Regions from separate parts of the Streptomyces sp. NPDC003023 genome, predicted to be linked through region 1. Evidence: riboswitches for the same ligand, from Rfam matches in the RefSeq annotation. Region 1 holds a riboswitch; each other region holds the start of a gene.
The links. A riboswitch is a leader RNA that binds a small molecule or an ion and turns the genes downstream of it on or off. The one in region 1 is predicted to bind cobalamin.
Positions count from the first base shown of each region.

Region 2: it holds a riboswitch for cobalamin, as region 1 does, so the genes downstream of both, ACFYV1_RS11465 (cobalamin biosynthesis protein) here and ACFYV1_RS27025 (ribonucleoside-diphosphate reductase subunit alpha) in region 1, are expected to answer to the same signal.
Region 3: it holds a riboswitch for cobalamin, as region 1 does, so the genes downstream of both, ACFYV1_RS24720 (energy-coupling factor ABC transporter permease) here and ACFYV1_RS27025 (ribonucleoside-diphosphate reductase subunit alpha) in region 1, are expected to answer to the same signal.

Region 1 covers NZ_JBIAPL010000009.1:249,563-255,695, reverse strand. The annotation lists gene def (peptide deformylase) at 1-460, shown strand, start outside; gene ACFYV1_RS27035 (D-Ala-D-Ala carboxypeptidase family metallohydrolase) at 621-1,358, shown strand; gene ACFYV1_RS27030 (ribonucleotide-diphosphate reductase subunit beta) at 1,420-2,427, opposite strand; gene ACFYV1_RS27025 (ribonucleoside-diphosphate reductase subunit alpha) at 2,427-4,781, opposite strand; cobalamin riboswitch at 4,917-5,051, opposite strand; gene ACFYV1_RS27020 (GNAT family N-acetyltransferase) at 5,095-5,601, opposite strand; gene mctP (monocarboxylate uptake permease MctP) at 5,685-6,133, opposite strand, start outside.
Region 2 covers NZ_JBIAPL010000002.1:716,593-722,725, reverse strand. The annotation lists gene ACFYV1_RS11485 (alpha/beta hydrolase) at 1-788, opposite strand, end outside; gene ACFYV1_RS11480 (class II aldolase/adducin family protein) at 1,445-2,119, opposite strand; gene ACFYV1_RS11475 (anion permease) at 2,330-3,562, shown strand; gene ACFYV1_RS11470 (hypothetical protein) at 3,575-3,796, shown strand; cobalamin riboswitch at 3,928-4,065, shown strand; gene ACFYV1_RS11465 (cobalamin biosynthesis protein) at 4,156-5,109, shown strand; gene ACFYV1_RS11460 (cobyric acid synthase) at 5,106-6,133, shown strand, end outside.
Region 3 covers NZ_JBIAPL010000008.1:20,765-26,897, reverse strand. The annotation lists gene ACFYV1_RS24740 (heavy metal translocating P-type ATPase) at 1-575, shown strand, start outside; gene ACFYV1_RS24735 (energy-coupling factor ABC transporter ATP-binding protein) at 769-1,665, opposite strand; gene cbiQ (cobalt ECF transporter T component CbiQ) at 1,668-2,417, opposite strand; gene ACFYV1_RS24725 (energy-coupling factor ABC transporter substrate-binding protein) at 2,424-2,939, opposite strand; gene ACFYV1_RS24720 (energy-coupling factor ABC transporter permease) at 2,936-3,625, opposite strand; cobalamin riboswitch at 3,655-3,853, opposite strand; gene ACFYV1_RS24715 (PTS-dependent dihydroxyacetone kinase phosphotransferase subunit DhaM) at 3,951-4,361, opposite strand; gene dhaL (dihydroxyacetone kinase subunit DhaL) at 4,358-5,008, opposite strand; gene dhaK (dihydroxyacetone kinase subunit DhaK) at 5,090-6,082, opposite strand.

The DNA.
Region 1 (6,133 bases):
CAAGCTTGCCGCGCTCATCGATGACATGTTCGCCAGCCAGAAGACGGCGGAGGGCGTGGGCTTGGCCGCCAACCAGATCGGTGTGGACCTGAAGGTCTTCGTCTACGACTGCCCGGACGACGAGGGTGTGCGGCACACCGGTGTCGTCTGCAACCCGGTCCTGGAGGAGCTGGCGCCCGAGCAGCGCGTCCTCGACGACTCCAACGAGGGCTGCCTCTCGGTTCCGACGGCGTACGCCTCGCTGGCCCGTCCCGACTACGCGGTGGTCCGCGGCCAGGACGCGCAGGGCAACCCGATCAAGGTGCGCGGCACCGGCTACTTCGCCCGCTGCCTGCAGCACGAGACGGACCACCTGTACGGGTACCTGTACATCGACCGGCTCTCCAAGCGCGAGCGCAAGGACGCGCTGAAGCAGATGGCCGAGGGCACTCCGCGCTATGAGGTCGTCGCCAACGACTGAGTGCCGACTGTCACGAGGGCCCCGCTCACCGTGAGCGGGGCCCCTTTGTGTCACCGGGGCGTCATTGGGCGGACAAATGACGGCTGCTCAAGGCGGGTTGACGCGCGTTGACCGTCACGCCACCCTCACGGGTAGACCACTTTCACAACTTGGAGGATCGATGCTGAGACGGACGGCCCGACTGCTGACGTCTTTTGTCATGCTCATGGTTGCCGCAACGGCCGGGGTCGTTTCGACCGCCGGAACCGCCCAGGCCGACGACTGCTACAGCTGGTCCCGCACCCTGTCCGAGGGCTCCTCCGGGTCCGACGTCAGCCAGCTCCAGATCCGGGTGGGCGGATACCCGGGATACGGCGGGGTCCTCGCGGTCGACGGGCAGTTCGGCCCGGCCACCGAGGCCGCGGTCAAGCGCTTCCAGGCCGCGTACGGCCTCACCGCGGACGGCGTGGCCGGCCCGGCCACCTTCAGCAAGATCTACGCCCTCCAGGACAGCGACTGCACGCCCGCCCACTTCAGTTACGCGGAACTCAACCAGTGCAACTCGACCTGGTCCGGCGGCGCGGTCAGCGCTGCCACCGCCAAGTCCAACGCGCTGCGCGCCATGTGGAAGCTGGAGGCGATGCGGCACGCACTGGGCGACCAGCCCATCCGCGTCACCAGTGGCTTCCGCTCCTACGCCTGCAACAGCGCGGTGGGAGGCTCCTCCAGCAGCCGCCACCTGTACGGTGACGGCGTCGACCTCGGAGCGGGATCGCACTCCCTGTGCACCATGGCCAAGCAGGCCCGCTACCACGGGTTCCGGGGGATCCTCGGCCCCGGCTACCCGGGCCACAACGACCACACCCACGTCGACCACCGGTCGAGCCGTTACTGGTCCGCATCCAGTTGCGGCATCTGAAACCGCACGGCGGCCCGCACCTCGCACGGCGAGGTGCGGGCCGCCGTCGACCGGCACCGGCTCAGAAGTCCTCGTCCAGATCCACCGAGCCCTCGACCGCGACCTGGTAGGCCGACGGGCGGCGCTCGAAGAAGTTCGTCAGCTCCTGGACACCCTGCAACTCCATGAAGGAGAACGGGTTCTCGGAGCCGTACACGGGAGCGAAGCCGAGCCGGGTGAGGCGCTGGTCGGCCACGCACTCGAGGTACTCGCGCATCGACTCGGTGTTCATGCCCGGCAGACCGTCACCGCACAGGTCCCTGCCGAACTGCAGCTCGGCCTCCACGGCCTCCCTCAGCATGTCCGTGACCTGCTGCTGGAGTTCGTCGTCGAAGAGATCGGGCTCTTCCTTGCGGACGGTGTCCACGACCTCGAAGGCGAAGTTCATGTGCATCGTCTCGTCGCGGAACACCCAGTTGGTGCCGGTGGCCAGGCCGTGCAGCAGGCCGCGGGAGCGGAACCAGTAGACATAGGCGAAGGCACCGTAGAAGAACAGCCCCTCGATGCAGGCGGCGAAGCAGATCAGGTTCAGCAGGAAGCGGCGGCGGTCCGCCTTCGTCTCCAGCCGGTCGACGGCCTCGACGGAGTCCATCCACTTGAAGCAGAACTGGGCCTTCTCCCGGATGGACGGGATGTTCTCGACCGCCGCGAAGGCGGCCGTCCGGTCCTCCGGGTCGGGGAGGTAGGTGTCCAGCAGGGTCAGATAGAACTGGACGTGCACGGCCTCCTCGAACAGCTGACGCGACAGATACAGGCGCGCCTCCGGCGAGTTGATGTGCTTGTAGAGGGTGAGGACCAGGTTGTTGGCGACGATCGAGTCACCGGTCGCGAAGAACGCGACCAGGCGGCCGATCAGGTGCTGCTCGCCGGGGGTGAGCCTGGCCAGGTCGGCGACGTCGGAGTGGAGGTCGACCTCCTCCACGGTCCAGGTGTTCTTGATGGCGTCGCGGTAGCGCTCGTAGAAGTCCGGGTACCGCATCGGACGCAGGGTGAGCTCGAAGCCGGGATCGAGCAGGTTCTTCTCGGACATCACTGGCAGGCCTCGCAGGACTCGGGGTTTTCCAGGGAGCAGGCGACGGCCTCGGGGTCGGCGGCCTGCTGGACGGGGACGGTCGCCTGCGCGGCGCGGGCGATGCGGGTGGCCGGACGCGAACGCAGGTAGTACGTCGTCTTCAGGCCCTTCTTCCAGGCGTACGCGTACATCGAGCTCAGCTTCCCGATGGTCGGCGTCTCCAGGAACAGGTTCAGCGACTGGCTCTGGTCCAGGAACGGCGTGCGGGCCGCCGCCATGTCGATCAGGCCGCGCTGCGGGATCTCCCAGGCCGTGCGGTACAGGGCGCGGACGTCCTCGGGGATCCAGCTGAAGCCCTGGACCGAGCCGCTGGCCTCCCGCAGCGCCTCGCGGGACTGCGCGTCCCAGACGCCCAGCCTCTTCAGGTCCTCCACCAGGTAGGCGTTGACCTGGAGGAACTCACCGCTCAGCGTCTCGCGCTTGAAGAGGTTGGACACCTGCGGCTCGATGCACTCGTACACCCCCGCGATCGAGGCGATGGTGGCGGTGGGCGCGATGGCCAGGAGCAGCGAGTTGCGCATGCCGACCTCGGCGACACGGGCACGCAGGGCGTCCCAGCGCTCCGGCCAGTTCAGGTCCGTGTCGTAGTGGTCGGGGTGCAGCACGCCCCGTGCCGCGCGGGTCTCGGACCAGGCGGGCAGCGGGCCTTCGCGTTCGGCCAGGTCGCAGGAGGCCTCGTAGGCGGCCAGCATGATCCGTTCGGCGATCCGCGTCGACAGGGCTTTCGCCTCGGCGGAGTCGAAGGGGAGCCGCAGCTTGAAGAAGACGTCCTGCAGGCCCATCACGCCGAGGCCCACCGGCCGCCACCGGGCGTTGGACCGGCCGGCCTGCTCGGTCGGGTAGAAGTTGATGTCGACGACGCGGTCGAGGAACGTGACGGCCGTGCGGACGGTCGCGTCCAGCCGCTCCCAGTCGATCCTGTCGCCGGCTGCCTCGTCGACGAACGAGCCCAGGTTGACGGAGCCGAGGTTGCACACCGCGGTCTCGCCGTCATCCGTGACCTCGAGGATCTCGGTGCACAGGTTCGACGAGTGGACGACCCGGCCCGGCTCCGCCGTCTGGTTGGCGGTGCGGTTGGAGGCGTCCTTGAAGGTCATCCAGCCGTTTCCGGTCTGGGCGAGCGTGCGCATCATCCGGCCGTAGAGGTCCCTGGCCGGGACGGACCTGAGGGCCAGCCCGGCGGCCTCGGCACGGCGGTAGGCCGTGTCGAACTCCTCGCCCCACAGGTCGACCAGTTCCGGGACGTCGGCCGGCGAGAACAGCGACCAGTCGGCGTCGGCCTCGACGCGGCGCATGAACTCGTCGGGGATCCAGTGCGCCAGATTCAGGTTGTGCGTACGCCGGGCGTCCTCACCGGTGTTGTCGCGCAGCTCCAGGAACTCCTCGACGTCCGCGTGCCACGTCTCCAGGTAGATCGCGGCGGCGCCCTTGCGCCGGCCGCCCTGGTTCACCGCCGCCACGGAGGCGTCGAGGGTCTTCAGGAACGGCACGATGCCGTTGGAGTGCCCGTTCGTGCCGCGGATCAGCGAACCGCGGGAGCGGATGCGGGAGTACGAGAGTCCGATGCCACCGGCGTGCTTGGACAGACGTGCGACCTGGTGATAGCGGTCGTAGATCGAGTCGAGCTCGTCGAGCGGCGAGTCCAGCAGGTAGCAGGACGACATCTGCGGGTGGCGGGTGCCGGAGTTGAACAGCGTGGGGGAGGAGGGCAGATAGTCGAGCCGGCTCATCAGCCCGTACAGCGCGGCGACCTCGTCCAGGGCGCGTACCGAGTCGTCCGCGGCGAGGCCGCAGGCGACGCGCAGCATGAAGTGCTGCGGGGTCTCGATCACCTGGCGGGTGATCGGGTGGCGCAACAGATAGCGGCTGTAGAGCGTGCGCAGCCCGAAATAGCCGAAGCGGTCGTCCGCCGCCCGGTCGATCAGCGCGTCGAGGCGCCGCGCGTGCAGTGCGACGAAGGCCGCCGTGCGGTCGGCGATCAGGCCCTCGTGGTGGCCGACCGCGACGGAGGCAGAGAAGGCCGTCGCGCCCTGCCCGGCGGCCTCGTCGGCGATGTGACGGGTCAGCAGGCGTGCGGCGAGCCGCGAGTAGGAGGGGTCCTCCGAGATCAGGCCTGCCGCGGCGTCGGTGGCGAGGGAGCGAAGCTCGGCGGCGTCGGAGCCGGCGTGCCGGCCGCGCAGCGCCGCGGCGGCGACCCTGCCGGGGTCGGTGTGGGGCAGATCGGCGGTGAGGTCCGTGAGGGTCCGCAGCAGTGCGGTCCCGGGCCCGTTGTTCTCCGTCGCTGCGACCGGATCGGCCGGCGCGATGCTCATATGACGCTCTCCCTCGCTCGGTTCCGGGCGGGCGGAGGGAGGTGAGGGCCGTACGACGTGCTCCAGGGCAGCACGTCGTGCACGGCGTCCACCGGCCCAACCGCGAGGCCCGGACGTCTGGGCATCCGGGTCGGTCGAACCGGATGCACCGTCGGCAGGTCGTCGGACTTGAAACGGGTACGGCGAAGCGCACCGGATCACACCGTTGCGGGACAGTTCCGGATTTGCACCGGATTCCCCTGCGGCGACAGCGAGATGAGCATACATGTGGGGGCGGTTGGCTACGCCACCCCCCACATGTTGTGTCGCGTGGCTATCGGAGCTCGAGCGCGTAGGTCAGCAGCAAGGACAGCTCGGGGAACGGCGACCAGTCCCGCTCCGGCGTGCGCACGAAGCCCAGCCGTTCGTACAAGCGGTGCGCGGCGTGCATTTCGGGGTCGGTCGACAGCACGAGCCGTACGCACCCGGGAACGGCACGCGCCCGGTCGGTGCACAGGCGCACCAGCTGCTCCCCGACACCCCGGCCGCGTGCCTGTGGCGCGACGGCGAGCATCCTGAACTCGGCCTCGCCGGGGCCCGCGATGTCCGCCCACCGTCCGCTCCCGGCGACGAACGTGACGCCGCCGAGGAGGGCTCCGGCGGTGTCGACGGCGACGTACACCTCCGCGCCCTCCGCGCGTCCCGCGACATCGCGCAGAACCGGCAGATAGGGGTCCTCGGCACCAAAGGCGAGCAGCCCGCCGTCGAGGTACGTGCGGGCGGTCAACTCGCCGAGCGCCGTGTGCTCCTCCGGTTCGATTCTTCTGATCACTGTGTCCATGCCCGGCAGTGTGCATCAACGCACGGCAAAGGGCCGTCGCATTTCCTCCCGGAGATGCGACGGCCCCTGCCTCTGCGCGAAGGTCAGTGACCGCCCGGCGCACCCGCCGTGGCCGGCGGGAGCTCGACCTTGACGCCGGGGTCGCCCGCGTCCGCGGTGTAGTCGGACGGGCTGGTCTCGTCGATGCCGTCGGGGGCCTTGGCCGCCCGCAGGACGAACGTGAGGACCACGGTGACGACGACGTTCAGTACGAACGCGGTGAGACCGATGTAGCCGATCTCGCCGATGCCCGGGATCTCCGCGGACGAGCCGCCGAAGTGCTTCTGCGTCGGGCTGGCGACGCCGTACGCGGCGGCGGTGCCGTAGACCATGCCGACCGCCCAGCCGCCGAGGAGTGCCCAGCGGTGGAACCAGCGGGTGAACAGTCCGCCCACCAGGGCCGGGAAGGTCTGAAGGATCCAGATCCCGCCGAGCAGCTGGAAGTTGATCGCGACGGTCTTGTCCATGGTGAGGACGAAGACCAGGGCGCCGA
Region 2 (6,133 bases), on a different contig from region 1:
AGCACCGGCGAGTCCATCACGACGCCGCTGATCCGGTCGCGCAGTCCGGAACGCGCGGCCGCGTGCAGGGCCATCGAGGCGCCGATCGACCAGCCGTGGACGATGACGCGCTCGGCTCCGTGCCGCACCGCGTGGCGGACGGCCGCGTCGAGGTCGCGCCACTCCGAGTCCCCGAGGTGACCGAGCCCGTCCGGCGGGCGGGGGGCGCCGGAATCGCCCCGGTAGGCGAGGGACAGGACGGGGAACTGCTGGCCGCGCAGGAAGTCCATCACGTTGAGGGTGTGCTCCCGGGTGGTGCCGAGGCCGTGCACGGCGATGACCCAGGTGGTGCGGGCGCCGGGCACGAACCAGGCGGGGAGCGCGCCCAGTTCGCCGGGGATCAGGACGTCGGAGTGCGCGATGCCGAGTGCCGCGGCCGGGTCGCCCCTGTGCACCTGCGGGGTGAGCCGCACCCTGGTGCCGGGCTCCAGGCCGCCCTCCGTGACGCGCACGAGGCGGCGTACGACCGTGTCCGCGTCGTGGTCCTCGCCGTCGAGCACGGGTCCGACCACGGCATGGACTCCGGGCCCCTCGAGCCCGTACGTACCGGGGCGCAGCGAGGCGAGGCTCCGGGTCAGGACGACTCTGCCGGGGGCGGTGCCGTGGACGGTGAGCCGGGGGTCGCCCGGCAGTGGCCTGCGGGCCCCCCTCAGGGCGGCGTGGCTCGCGTAGCGGCCGGCCGCGACCGCAGCCGCGCCGACGCCGATCAGTGTGGTGACGGCCGCTGCCGTCGCTGTAGCCGGGCGCACGTGTCCCAGTGTCGGGGCGGTCGGGGGCGGGGGCCAGTGGGCGGGGCCCGCGTGGGTCGCTCCGCGGGGGCTCCGGGAGTGGGGGGTGGGCCGTTGCGCGGGGCGTGTTCCCGCCCGCCCTGCCCCTATGGCCTGGCGGCCATGGAGGTGCCCCCATCCCGCCACCGGGCTCCGCCCGGACCCGTTCACCGCGCTCCGCGCGGTGTTTCGGGGGCGCCGCCCCCGGACCCCCGCGCCTCGAACGCCGACGAGGCTGGAGTTGCCCAGCTGGGGAGGTACCTCCGTCCCGCAACCGCACTCCGCCCGCACTCGTTCACCGCGCTCCGCGCGGTGTTTCGGGGGCGCCGCCCCCGGACCCCCGCGCCTCAAACGCCGACGAGGCTGGAGTTGCCCCCGCCGCTCGAGCGCACTTCGCGGAGCGAAATCAGCCCGAGCGGCGGGGCACTGCCTACGCGGCGTGGGAGGCACCCACGGCCACCGGGTCGTAGGGGGAGATGGAGGCCACCGCGCGAAGCGCGGTGCATCGCCCGCCAGGGCGGCACGGGGGGCGGGCGAAACGCCCCCCGTACGGCACCCGGGGGCGACCTCGGGGGCGGATGGTGTTCCGGTCGAGGGGCACCTCCCACGACCCCGGGGTGAAGAGGCCACCACGTGGGTCAGGTGCCGGGTTGGCCGTAGGTGGTGAGGCTGGTCGCGGCCTCAGCGAGCTGCGGCTCCGAGAGGAGGCTGGGCGTGCGGCCGGGGACGGAGGACGCCGTCAGCCAGACGCGGCACATCCACTCGAGTTGTGCTGTGCGGTCGTACGCCTGGGCGAGGGTGTCCCCGTGGGCGACGGTCCCGTGGTTCTGGAGCAGGCACGCCGTGCGGTCACGCAGGGCGTGGAGCATGTTCCGGGCCAGTTCGTCCGTCCCGTACAGCGCGTAGGGGGCGACGCGGACCGGACCGCCGAGTGCGGCGGTCATGTAGTGGATCGGCGGGAGCTCGGTGACGAGGGTGGAGACGGCCGTGGCGTGCACCGCGTGGGTGTGGACGACTGCGCGCGCACCGGTCTCCCGGTGGAGGACGAGGTGCAGCGGCAGTTCGCTGGTGGGCCGGAGGTCGCCGACGACCTGCCTGCCGTCGAGGTCGACGGCCACGGTGTCCCGCGCCGTGAGCCGGTCGTACGGCACTCCGCTCGGCGTGACGAGGACGAGTTCGCCCACCCGGACCGAGACGTTGCCGGAGGTCCCGACGACGAGCCCCTCCGCGGCCGTCCTGCGTGCGGTGCCCACGAGTTCCCGCCATGCCTGTGCGATGTCGCCGGTCGTCTCGCCGGTCATGTCCGCAGTCATGCCCGCGATCCTGTCAGGCGAGGGCCGGGGCCACAGCGATACGGAGGGTGTTCGAGTGGCTGCGGGGAGCGCCGCGGAGGGCTCGAACCGGACAAGCGGAATCCGCCGACTCCACTTGGAGTCACCACAGCGCCCGACCCAGTTCACCTTCCGTTCATCCAGGTTGCCTACGGTCCTCGCGTCAATGACGTCAAACGATTGCCTGGGTAAATGGAACACATCACACTGCTGCTCGCGATCGTGATCGTGACAGCTCTCGTGTTCGATTTCACGAACGGTTTCCACGACACCGCCAACGCGATGGCGACGACCATCTCGACCGGCGCCCTGAAGCCCAAGACCGCGGTGGCCATGTCCGCCGTTCTGAACCTCGTCGGCGCGTTCCTCTCCGTGGAGGTCGCCAAGACGATCTCCAGTGGACTGGTCGACGAATCAGGCATCACCCCTGAAGTCATCTTCGCGGCGCTCGTCGGCGCCATCCTGTGGAACCTCCTCACCTGGCTGGTGGGCCTGCCGTCCAGCTCCTCGCACGCCCTCATGGGCGGTCTGATCGGCGCCACGGTCGCCTCGGTCGGCTTCGGCGGGGTCAACGGCGGCGTCGTCGTCACCAAGGTTCTGATCCCGGCCGTCGCCGCGCCGGTCGTGGCGGGCCTCGCCGCCATGCTGGCGGCCCGGCTGACGTACAAGATCGGCAAGAACGCCGACGAGAAGGCCACCGCGAAGGGTTACCGCGCCGGGCAGATCGCCTCCGCGGGCCTCGTCTCCCTGGCACACGGCACCAACGACGCCCAGAAGACCATGGGCATCATCACGCTGGCCCTGGTGGCCGGCAATGTGCTCGCCCCCGGATCCAACCCTCCGATGTGGGTCATCGTCTCGGCCGGTGTCGCGATCGCGCTCGGCACCTACCTCGGCGGCTGGCGGATCATCCGCACCATGGGCAAGGGCCTCACCGACCTCCAGCCGCAGCAGGGCTTCGCCGCCCAGACCAGCGCGGCCAGCGTGATCCTCGCCTCCTCGAACCTCGGCTTCTCCCTGTCGACCACGCACTCCTGCTCCGGCGCCGTCATGGGCGCGGGACTCGGTCGCAAGGGCGGTGTGGTCCGCTGGTCCACCGCCACCCGGATGTTCGTGGCCTGGGGTCTGACCCTGCCGGCCGCCGGTCTCGTCGCGGCGGGCTCCGAGTTCGTCACCAAGCAGGGTGACTGGGGTGTCGCGGCCGTCGCCGTCTTCCTCGTCGCCTCGTGCGTCGCGATCTGGTTCATCTCGCGCCGTCAGGTCATCGACCACACCAACGTCAATGACGCCGATGCCCCGGCCGGGGAGCCCGCGGGTGTCGTCACGACCGCCATCGCGGCCGTGACCCCGCCGCCCGCCGGCGACATCAAGACCACTGTCCCGGCCCCGGCCGAGCCCGAGCCGGCCCGTCCGGCCACGGTGTAAGGAAGCAGCAGCATGAAAATCGACTGGGTAGCTCTCGGCTCCGTGTTCGGCGTGAGCCTCGTCGCCACCGTCGCCCTGGTGGGCCTCTTCACCCTGGGCGTCGTGGGCCTGACCAAGCAGGAAGCGGCCGCACGCGCCGGAGGTTCCGGCATCGCGGCCCGCACCGGCGCCTACGCCTGCTTCGCGCTCTGTGCGGCAGCCGTGTCGTACGGGATCTATCTGATCGTCGTCTGACGTTTCGAACCTCGTGAAGGGCCGGGCCGGGACACCCACGGGTGTGCCGGACCCGGCCCTTCGCATGTCCGTCGGTGTGGGGCTCGGCACACTGTCGCACCGCAGGTCAAGGGCGAGTTGACGGGCGTTCGCGGGCGTGGTGGACTGCCGGGGCCATCAACGGCGGCAGAAGAGGAAGTCCGGTGCGAATCCGGCGCGGTCCCGCCACTGTCACCCGGGAGCAAGAGCCACCCGGGGAGCCAGGAACTCTCGCCGCCGTCACGTCGAACCAGGGCGCGGACCCTGAGTGAGGACTCCTGCCATGCCTGGCCGCGGTACAGCCCTGTCCTTCGGACACCACGTCCCGGATCACTGATCCGATGCGTGCCGACCGAATCTTCGTGTACGGCGCCGCGGCCGGCCTCGCCGGCGACCGACTCCTGGGCGATCCCCGCCGGGGACATCCGGTCGCCGTGTTCGGGCGGGCGGCAGGCGCCGTCGAGCGTGTCCTGTGGCGTGACGACCGCGGCCGGGGCGCCCTGCACACAGCGGTGTGCGCGGGCGGCGCCGTCGCCGCGGCGGCCCTGGCCGCCCGTGCCGCTCGCCGCTCCCCCCTCGCCTCGGTCGCGCTGACCGCCGCCGCCACCTGGGCCGTCGTCGGAGGCACGACGCTCGGTCGCGAGGCCACGGCCATCGGCGAGGCGCTGGCCGCCGGGGACGTCGACGCGGCACGGAAGCGCCTGCCGCATCTGTGCGGGCGCGATCCGCAGTCCCTGGACGAGCGGCAGATCGCGCGCGCCGTCGTGGAGTCCGTCGCCGAGAACACCTCCGACGCGGTCGTCGGCGCCCTCGTGTGGGGCGCGGTCGCGGGCGTGCCGGGGCTGGTGGGCTTTCGCGCGGTGAACACCCTGGACGCGATGGTCGGCCACAAGTCGCCCCGCCACCGACGCTACGGCTGGGCCTCGGCGAGGCTGGACGACGTCGCGGGATGGCCCGGTGCGCGGCTGACCGCCGCGCTGGCGGCCGTCTGCGGACCGGACCCGCGCGGCGCGGTGCGCGCCTGGCGGGCCGACGCGGGCAGGCACCCCAGCCCCAACGCGGGCCCCGTCGAGGCGTCCTTCGCGGGCGCGCTCGGCGTACGACTCGGCGGGACCCTCTCGTACGGCGGGCGCGTCGAGCACCGGCCCGTGCTCAACGAGCGGGGACGGGCAGTGGAGTTCGGGGACATCGGGCGGGCGGTACAACTGTCGCGCCGGGTCGGGCTCGTGACCCTGGCGGTCTGTGCGGGCGCCCGGCTCGCCGTGGGAGCAGCGATGGGACGGAGACGGGCATGAGCGGTGGACTGCTGGTCGCGGGGACCACGTCCGACGCGGGCAAGAGCGTCGTCACTGCCGGGATCTGCCGGTGGCTGGTGCGGCAGGGGGTGAAGGTCGCGCCGTTCAAGGGGCAGAACATGTCCCTCAATTCGTTCGTGACGCGCGAGGGCGCGGAGATCGGGCGGGCGCAGGCCATGCAGGCGCAGGCCGCGCGCGTGGAGCCGTCGGCGCTGATGAACCCCGTGCTGCTCAAGCCGGGCAGCGACCGTTCCAGCCAGGTGGTGCTGATGGGCAGGCCGGTCGGTGAACTGAGCGCCCGCGGCTACCACGGGGGAAGACAGCGGGAGTTGTTCGAGCCGGTCATGGCGTGCCTGGACGAACTGCGGGGCACGTATGACGCCGTGATCTGCGAGGGGGCCGGCAGTCCGGCCGAGATCAATCTGCGGCGTACGGACATCGTGAACATGGGCATCGCGCGGGCCGCCGGGCTGCCGGTGCTGGTGGTCGGCGACATCGACCGGGGCGGGGTGTTCGCTCAGTTCTTCGGCACGACGGCGCTGCTCGGTCCCGAGGACCAGGCACTCGTCGCGGGCTATCTGGTCAACAAGTTCCGCGGTGACGTGTCGCTGCTCGAACCGGGACTCGACATGCTGCGCGGCCTCACGGGACGGCCGACGTTCGGTGTGCTGCCGTACGCGCACGGGCTCGGCATCGACGAGGAGGACGGCCTGAGGGTGTCCCTGCGCGGTGCCGTACGCGAGTCGGTTCTCGCGGCGCCCGTCGGCGAGGACGTGCTGCGGGTCGCGGTGTGCGCGGTGCCGCTGATGTCGAACTTCACCGACGTCGACGCGCTGGCGGCCGAACCGGGCGTCGTGGTCCGCTTCGTGGACCGCCCGGAGGAACTCGTCGACGCCGACCTGGTGGTCGTCCCGGGCACGCGCGGGACGGTCAGGGCGCTGGCGTGGCTGCGCGAGCGCGGTCTGGCGGACGCGCTGGCGCGGCGGGCGGCGGAGGGGCGGCCGGTGCTTGGCATCTGCGGCGG
Region 3 (6,133 bases), on a different contig from region 1:
TGCTGGCCGTAGAGGACCGGCTGAGGGCCGGCGCCGCCGACGCCGTCGCGGCCCTCGCCCGGCTCACCGGGACCGGTCCCGCGCTGCTCACCGGCGACAACCCGCGGGCGGCGGCGCGTGTGGCGGGCGAGGTCGGCATCACCGACGTACGGGCCGCGCTGCTCCCGCAGGACAAGGTCGAGGCGGTACGGGAGTGGGAGCGGGCCGGCGACAAGGTGCTCGTCGTCGGCGACGGTGTCAACGACGCGCCCGCGCTGGCCGCCGCGAGCGCCGGTGTCGCCATGGGCAGGGCCGGCTCCGACCTGGCACTCGAGAGCGCGGACGCCGTCGTCGTACGCGACGAGGCGGCCGCGGTCCCGGCAGTCGTGGCCCTCTCACGCCGCGCCCGCCGCCTGGTCGCCCAGAACCTGGTGATCGCGTCCGTGTGCATCGGTGTACTGGTGGTCTGGGACCTGGCCTGGCACCTGCCGCTGCCCCTCGGCGTCGCCGGCCACGAGGGCTCCACGGTGCTGGTCGGTCTCAACGGGCTGCGTCTGCTGAGGGAGTCGGCTTGGCGGGAGGCGGCGGGGGCGTGACGCGGGTGCTCCGGCACGCTCCGGCGGGCCACCGGACGGGTGCGGCCGCGGTGCGCAGCCGGTGCGAGGACGGTGCGCAGCCGGTGCGCGGCCGGTGCGCGGCCGGGGCGGCACGAGCCGCGCCGGCCGCGCGCCTCCGATCAGCCGCACCCCGCCGACCGGAGTCGGCTCGCCGCTCAGGGCACCGACGCCTTCACTGCCCTCCCGCCGCGTCCGGGGCCGGGCCACGGTGCTGCCCCGCAGACGCGGCCTGGGAAGTACCTGCCGGGCCACCCGCACCCCGCGTCCACTGGGCCAACTCCTCCGGCGTACGCGGCCCCCTCCCGGAGGCTCCCAACAGCCCCTGGGTCCGCAGCAGCTCGGCGACCGCGGTGCCCCACGGCCTGCGCAGTCGTGCCGCGTCCAGCAACGCCTGGTCCGCGAGGAGTTGGGCGACGGGCCCCGTGCGCAGCCCGTCCGGTGAGAGCACCGCGGCGTCGTCGGCCCAGCGCAGCGCCAGATCGACGTCGTGCGTCGCCATGACGACCGTCGTCCCCGACGCGCGCAGTGCGCCGAGGACGTCGAGCAGTCGCTCCTGCCCGTGCGGATCGAGACCCGCGGTGGGCTCGTCGAGGATCAGTACCCGGGGCCGCATCGCCACCGCGCCCGCGATCGCGGCCCGCTTGCGCTGCCCGTACGAGAGCAGATGGGTCGGCCGGTCCCGCAGGGCGACGATGTCCATCGCCGCCAGGGCCTCGTCCACCCGGAGCCGCACCTCGTCCTCGTCCAGCCCGAGGTTCATCGGGCCGAACGAGACGTCCTGTTCGACCGAGGCCGCGAACAGCTGGTCGTCCGGATCCTGCACGACCAGCTGCACCGTCGTACGCAGACGGGTGAGCCCTGCCCGATCGTAGGCCACCGCCTCACCACCCAGGCGCAGTTGGCCGGAGCGAGGCCGCAGACCACCGCTCAGCAGCCGCAGCAGTGTCGTCTTGCCGCTCCCGTTGCGTCCCAGCAGCGCCGTCGAGCGGCCCTCGACGAGGCCGAGGCCGATGCCGCTGAGAACGTCTGGGCCGTCCTCGTAGGCGTAACCGGCATCGACGAGTTCCACGATCAAAGGACGTACCTTTCGAGCACGAGAGTCAGGACGACGATGGCGGACAGCAGCGCGGCGACCGAGGCGAGGAACGGCCGTGACACCGTCGCCCTCGGCACCAGCACCCGCAGGGTGCCGTCGTAGCCGCGGCCCGCGAGTCCGGCCTGGAGACGGCTCGCCCGGTCGAAGGCGCGTACGAAGGCCGTCGCGCCGAGTCCCGCGAGCGACCGCCACGCGGCGGCCCTGCTCGTGTGGCCGAGACGGGCGGCCTGCGCCTGGCGGATGTTGCTCACGGCGTCGAGCAGCAGAAAGCTGATCCGGTACATCACGAGCGCCACGTCCACCACGGGTGGCGGCACGCCCGCTCTCACCAGGCGCGGCAGCACGTCGGACACGGGCGTCGTGAACGCGAACAGCAGCACACCGAGGGACGCGGCGGACGTGCGCAGCAGCAGCCGCACGGCGTCCGCCGGCCCGTCCGGCGCGAACGCGACCGGCCCGTCCGGGCCACCGACCGCGAACAGCAGCGGTACGGCACCGGTGACACAGAAACCCAGCGGTACGCGGAACGCCCGCCACAGCCGGCGCGGAGCCACACCGGCGGGGCCGAGCAGCACCGTGAGCGTCGCCGCTGCGACCAGGACTGCGCCCGGCCAGGGCGGAAGGCAGACGGCCGCCAAGGTCAGGCCGAACCCGAGGGCGGCTTTTTCGCACGGATGGCGGCGGCGCCAGCGACTGCTGTGCGCCGCCACGTCGATGGGCAGCATCGGCGGCTACGGCGCCCGGGTACCGGCGTCGGCGCCGGTACCGGAAGAGGGGTACGCCGCGTCCTCCGGGTCGGAGCCGGTGTCTGCCGCGGTGGAAGTGCCTGCCGGGTCGGAGCCGGTGTCTGCCGCGGCGGAAGTGCCTGCCGGGCCGGCGTCGGCGTCTGCCGCGTCGGAGCTCGCGCCCGCCGGCGCCGCGGCCTTTTCGGCGAAAGCGGCGGCGGCCCGCTCCTCACCCTGCCGCCGGCCCCTGCGCAGCCCGAAGTAGTACGCGAGCACGCCCGCGCCCAGTGCCGCCTGCAGCGAGAAGAGCGCCGACTCGATCTCCCCGGACGGCGGTTCGTACAGGGGGGTGAACCACGGCTCGTAGTCCGGCTCCAGCTCGGTGATCGCCGCCTCGGCCTCCCCGTCGGCCCCCGTGAAAGGCTCCTGCTTGTGGTCCCCGAGCCCGAGAGCGAGCGGCAGTACGGCCAGGGCCGCCACGGCCAGCAGCAGCAGCGTGTTGATCCTCGCGTTACGGCTCATCGGACCGCCGCCTCCTTCTTCGTCCCCGTCACCAGCACACCCAGCCTGGTCAGTTCGCCCTTGCTGGACCGGCTGAGCAGTCGCATCACCAGCACGGTGAGCAGACCCTCGCTGACCGCCAGCGGCAGCTGCGTGACGGCGAAGATGCCGCCGAACTTCGCGAGCGCGCCGGAAACGCCGCTGCCGGGGTCCGGGAACGCCAGGGCCAGCTGCACGCTGGTGACGCAGTACGTGGACAGGTCGGCGAAGAACGCGCCGAAGAACACGCTCACCATCAGCGGCACCCCGAACCCGCGAAGCAGCCGGTAGATCCCGTACCCCGCCCAGGGCCCGACGACCGCCATGGAGAAGGCGTTGGCACCGAGCGTGGTCAGTCCGCCGTGCGCGAGCAGCAGCGCCTGGAAGAGCAGTGTGATGGTGCCGAGCACCGCCATCACCGGCGGCCTGAACAGGATCGCTCCGAGGCCCGTACCCGTCGGGTGGGAGCAGCTGCCCGTCACCGACGGAATCTTCAGCGCGGACAGGACGAACGTGAACGCGCCCGACGCACCGAGCAGCAGAGTCGATTCGGGATTGGCCCTGACCTCGCGTGTCAGGGCGCGCACGCCGTGGACGACGAACGGGGCGGACGCGACGCCCCAGGCGGCGGCGTGCAGCGGGGGCAGATACCCCTCGGCTATATGCATGATGTGGGAGACCCTCTCCAGCACCTCGTGGATGGACAACGCACCCTGGCCGGTCTCCTGGCTGACGGGTCATGCCGCCCGGACTCCGCCTTCCCGGGCACCACGCGCAGGCGCGAGGTGTCCCAGTGGCTCCCCGTGAGGGGGTGGAGCCGGACTTCCCGATCACAGTGGCGAGGGCCGCACCGGTACCGCACCGGTTTCCCGAACACCAAGGCCCCGTGACAGTAGTGCGCCGACCAGCGACATCACAAGCCGCGCACGGGTGCACCGGCCCGCTGCCGGGTGAGCCGTTCGCCACACCCCCGGCCGCGGGCCGCCCCTCGCGTCACTGCTTGCGGTAGTCGTACGCCTCCGAGGCCGCGGCCTCGACCGCGTCCAGATCGCCGCCCGCGGAGGCCGTCACCAAGGCCGCCACGGCGCCCTCCACGAAAGGCGCGTCCACCAGCCGGGTCCCTTCGGGCAGTTCGTCGCCCTCGGCGAGCAGCGCCTTGACCGTCAGCACGGCACTGCCCAGGTCCACGAGGACCGCGACCCCCGCGCCGCCGTCGACCTGCTCCGCCGCCGCGGTGATCAGGTCCGCGCTGGTGCCGAGACCGCCGTCCGGTGTGCCGCCGGCCGGGGCCACCGGCGCCGTCGCACCGCCCCCAAAGAGCCCCTTGGCGAGCTCGGCCACCGAGGCGGCGACCTCCTTGCTGTGCGAGACCAGCACGATGCCCACCTGCTTGCCGCTGCTCACGCCGACCCCTCTGCCGTCGCCGACTCCTCTGCCGTCTCCGACGTCTCCGACGTCTCGGCGAGGGCGGCCACCAGAAGGGCCGACGACGTGGCGCCGGGGTCCTGATGACCGATGCTGCGTTCCCCGAGATAGCTGGCCCTGCCCTTGCGTGCCTGCATCGGCACGGTGGCCAGGGCCCCCTGCTCCGCCGCCTCGCGGGCCGCGGCGAACGACCGCGTACTGTCGCCCAGCGCCGCCACCGCCGGCTCGAGTGCGTCCAGCATGGTCTTGTCACCCGCCTTCGCACCCCCCAACTGCGCCAGCGCCGCCACGCCCGCCCGCAACGCCTCGGCGAGCTGCGTCGGCGTCACCTCCGGGTCCTCGCCGAGGGCCTTGCCGGTGCGCCGGAGCAGCGTCCCGTACAAAGGACCCGACGCGCCGCCGACCGTCGACACCAGCTGCCGTCCCGCCAGCATCAGGACGGCACCGGGCGTCGTCGGCGGCTCCTTCTCCAGAGCGGCGCGGACGGCAGCGAAGCCACGTCGGAGGTTGCTGCCGTGGTCCGCGTCACCGATCGCCGAGTCCAGCTCGGTCAGTCGGTCCGCCTCCCGGTCCACCGCGGCGGCGACCGCTGCCAGCCAGCGGCGGAAGAAATCGGCGTCGAGCACAAGAACTCCCTGGGTGAGTCGATCCGTCCGAGCGAAAGTGAAAGCGATGGGCAGCGGAAGCGGTACGCGGCGTGGTGCCCGTCACCGGCCCCACCGCAGAGCGGGCGTCTGCACAGGCGCGTCCCACAGCCGCAGCAGTTCCTCGTCGACCTGGCACAGCGTCACAGAGGCGCCGGCCATGTCGAGCGAGGTCACGTAGTTGCCGACAAGGGTCCTGGCCACGGCCACGTCCCGCTCGGCCAGCACCCGCTGGACCTCGGCGTTGAACCCGTACAGCTCCAGCAGCGGCGTCGCGCCCATGCCGTTGACGAGCGCCAGCACCGGGCCGGAGGGCCGCAGATCCTCCAGCACGGCATCGACGGCGAAGTCCGCGATCTCGCGTGACGTCATCATCGGCCGCCGCTCCCGCCCCGGCTCGCCGTGGATGCCGACGCCCAGCTCCAACTCGCCGGGCGGCAGGTCGAAGGTGGGGCCGCCCTTCGCGGGGGTGCTGCAGGCGCTCAGTGCCACTCCGAAGCTGCGCGACGACTCGTTCACCTGCCGGCCGATCGCCTCCACCCGCTCCAGCGGGGCCCGTTCCTCGGCGGCCGCCCCGGCGATCTTCTCCACGAAGAGGGTCGCCCCGGTGCCGCGCCGCCCGGCCGTGTAGAGACTGTCCCGCACCGCGACGTCGTCGTCGACCAGGACCCTCGCGAGCCGGACTCCCTCGTCCTCCGCGAGTTCGGCCGCCATGTCGAAGTTCAGCACGTCACCGGTGTAGTTCTTCACCACGAACAGCACGCCCTCGCCGCTGTCGACAGCGGCGGCGGCCCGCACCATCTGGTCGGGCACCGGACTGGTGAACACCTCGCCGGGGCAGGCACCGTCGAGCATCCCGTGCCCGACGAACCCGCCGTGCAGCGGCTCGTGCCCCGACCCTCCGCCGGACACCAGCGCCACCTTGCCGGCCACCGGCGCGTCACGCCGCACCATCACCCGGTTGTCCACGTCCACGGCCAGCTCGGGGTGCGCTGCCGCCATTCCCCGAAGCGCGTCAGCGACCGCGGTCTCCGGCACATTGATGAGCATCCTCAACGGTTCCTCCCGGGAAGGTTGCCGGCCAGGTTCCTGGACAAGGTCCAGCCT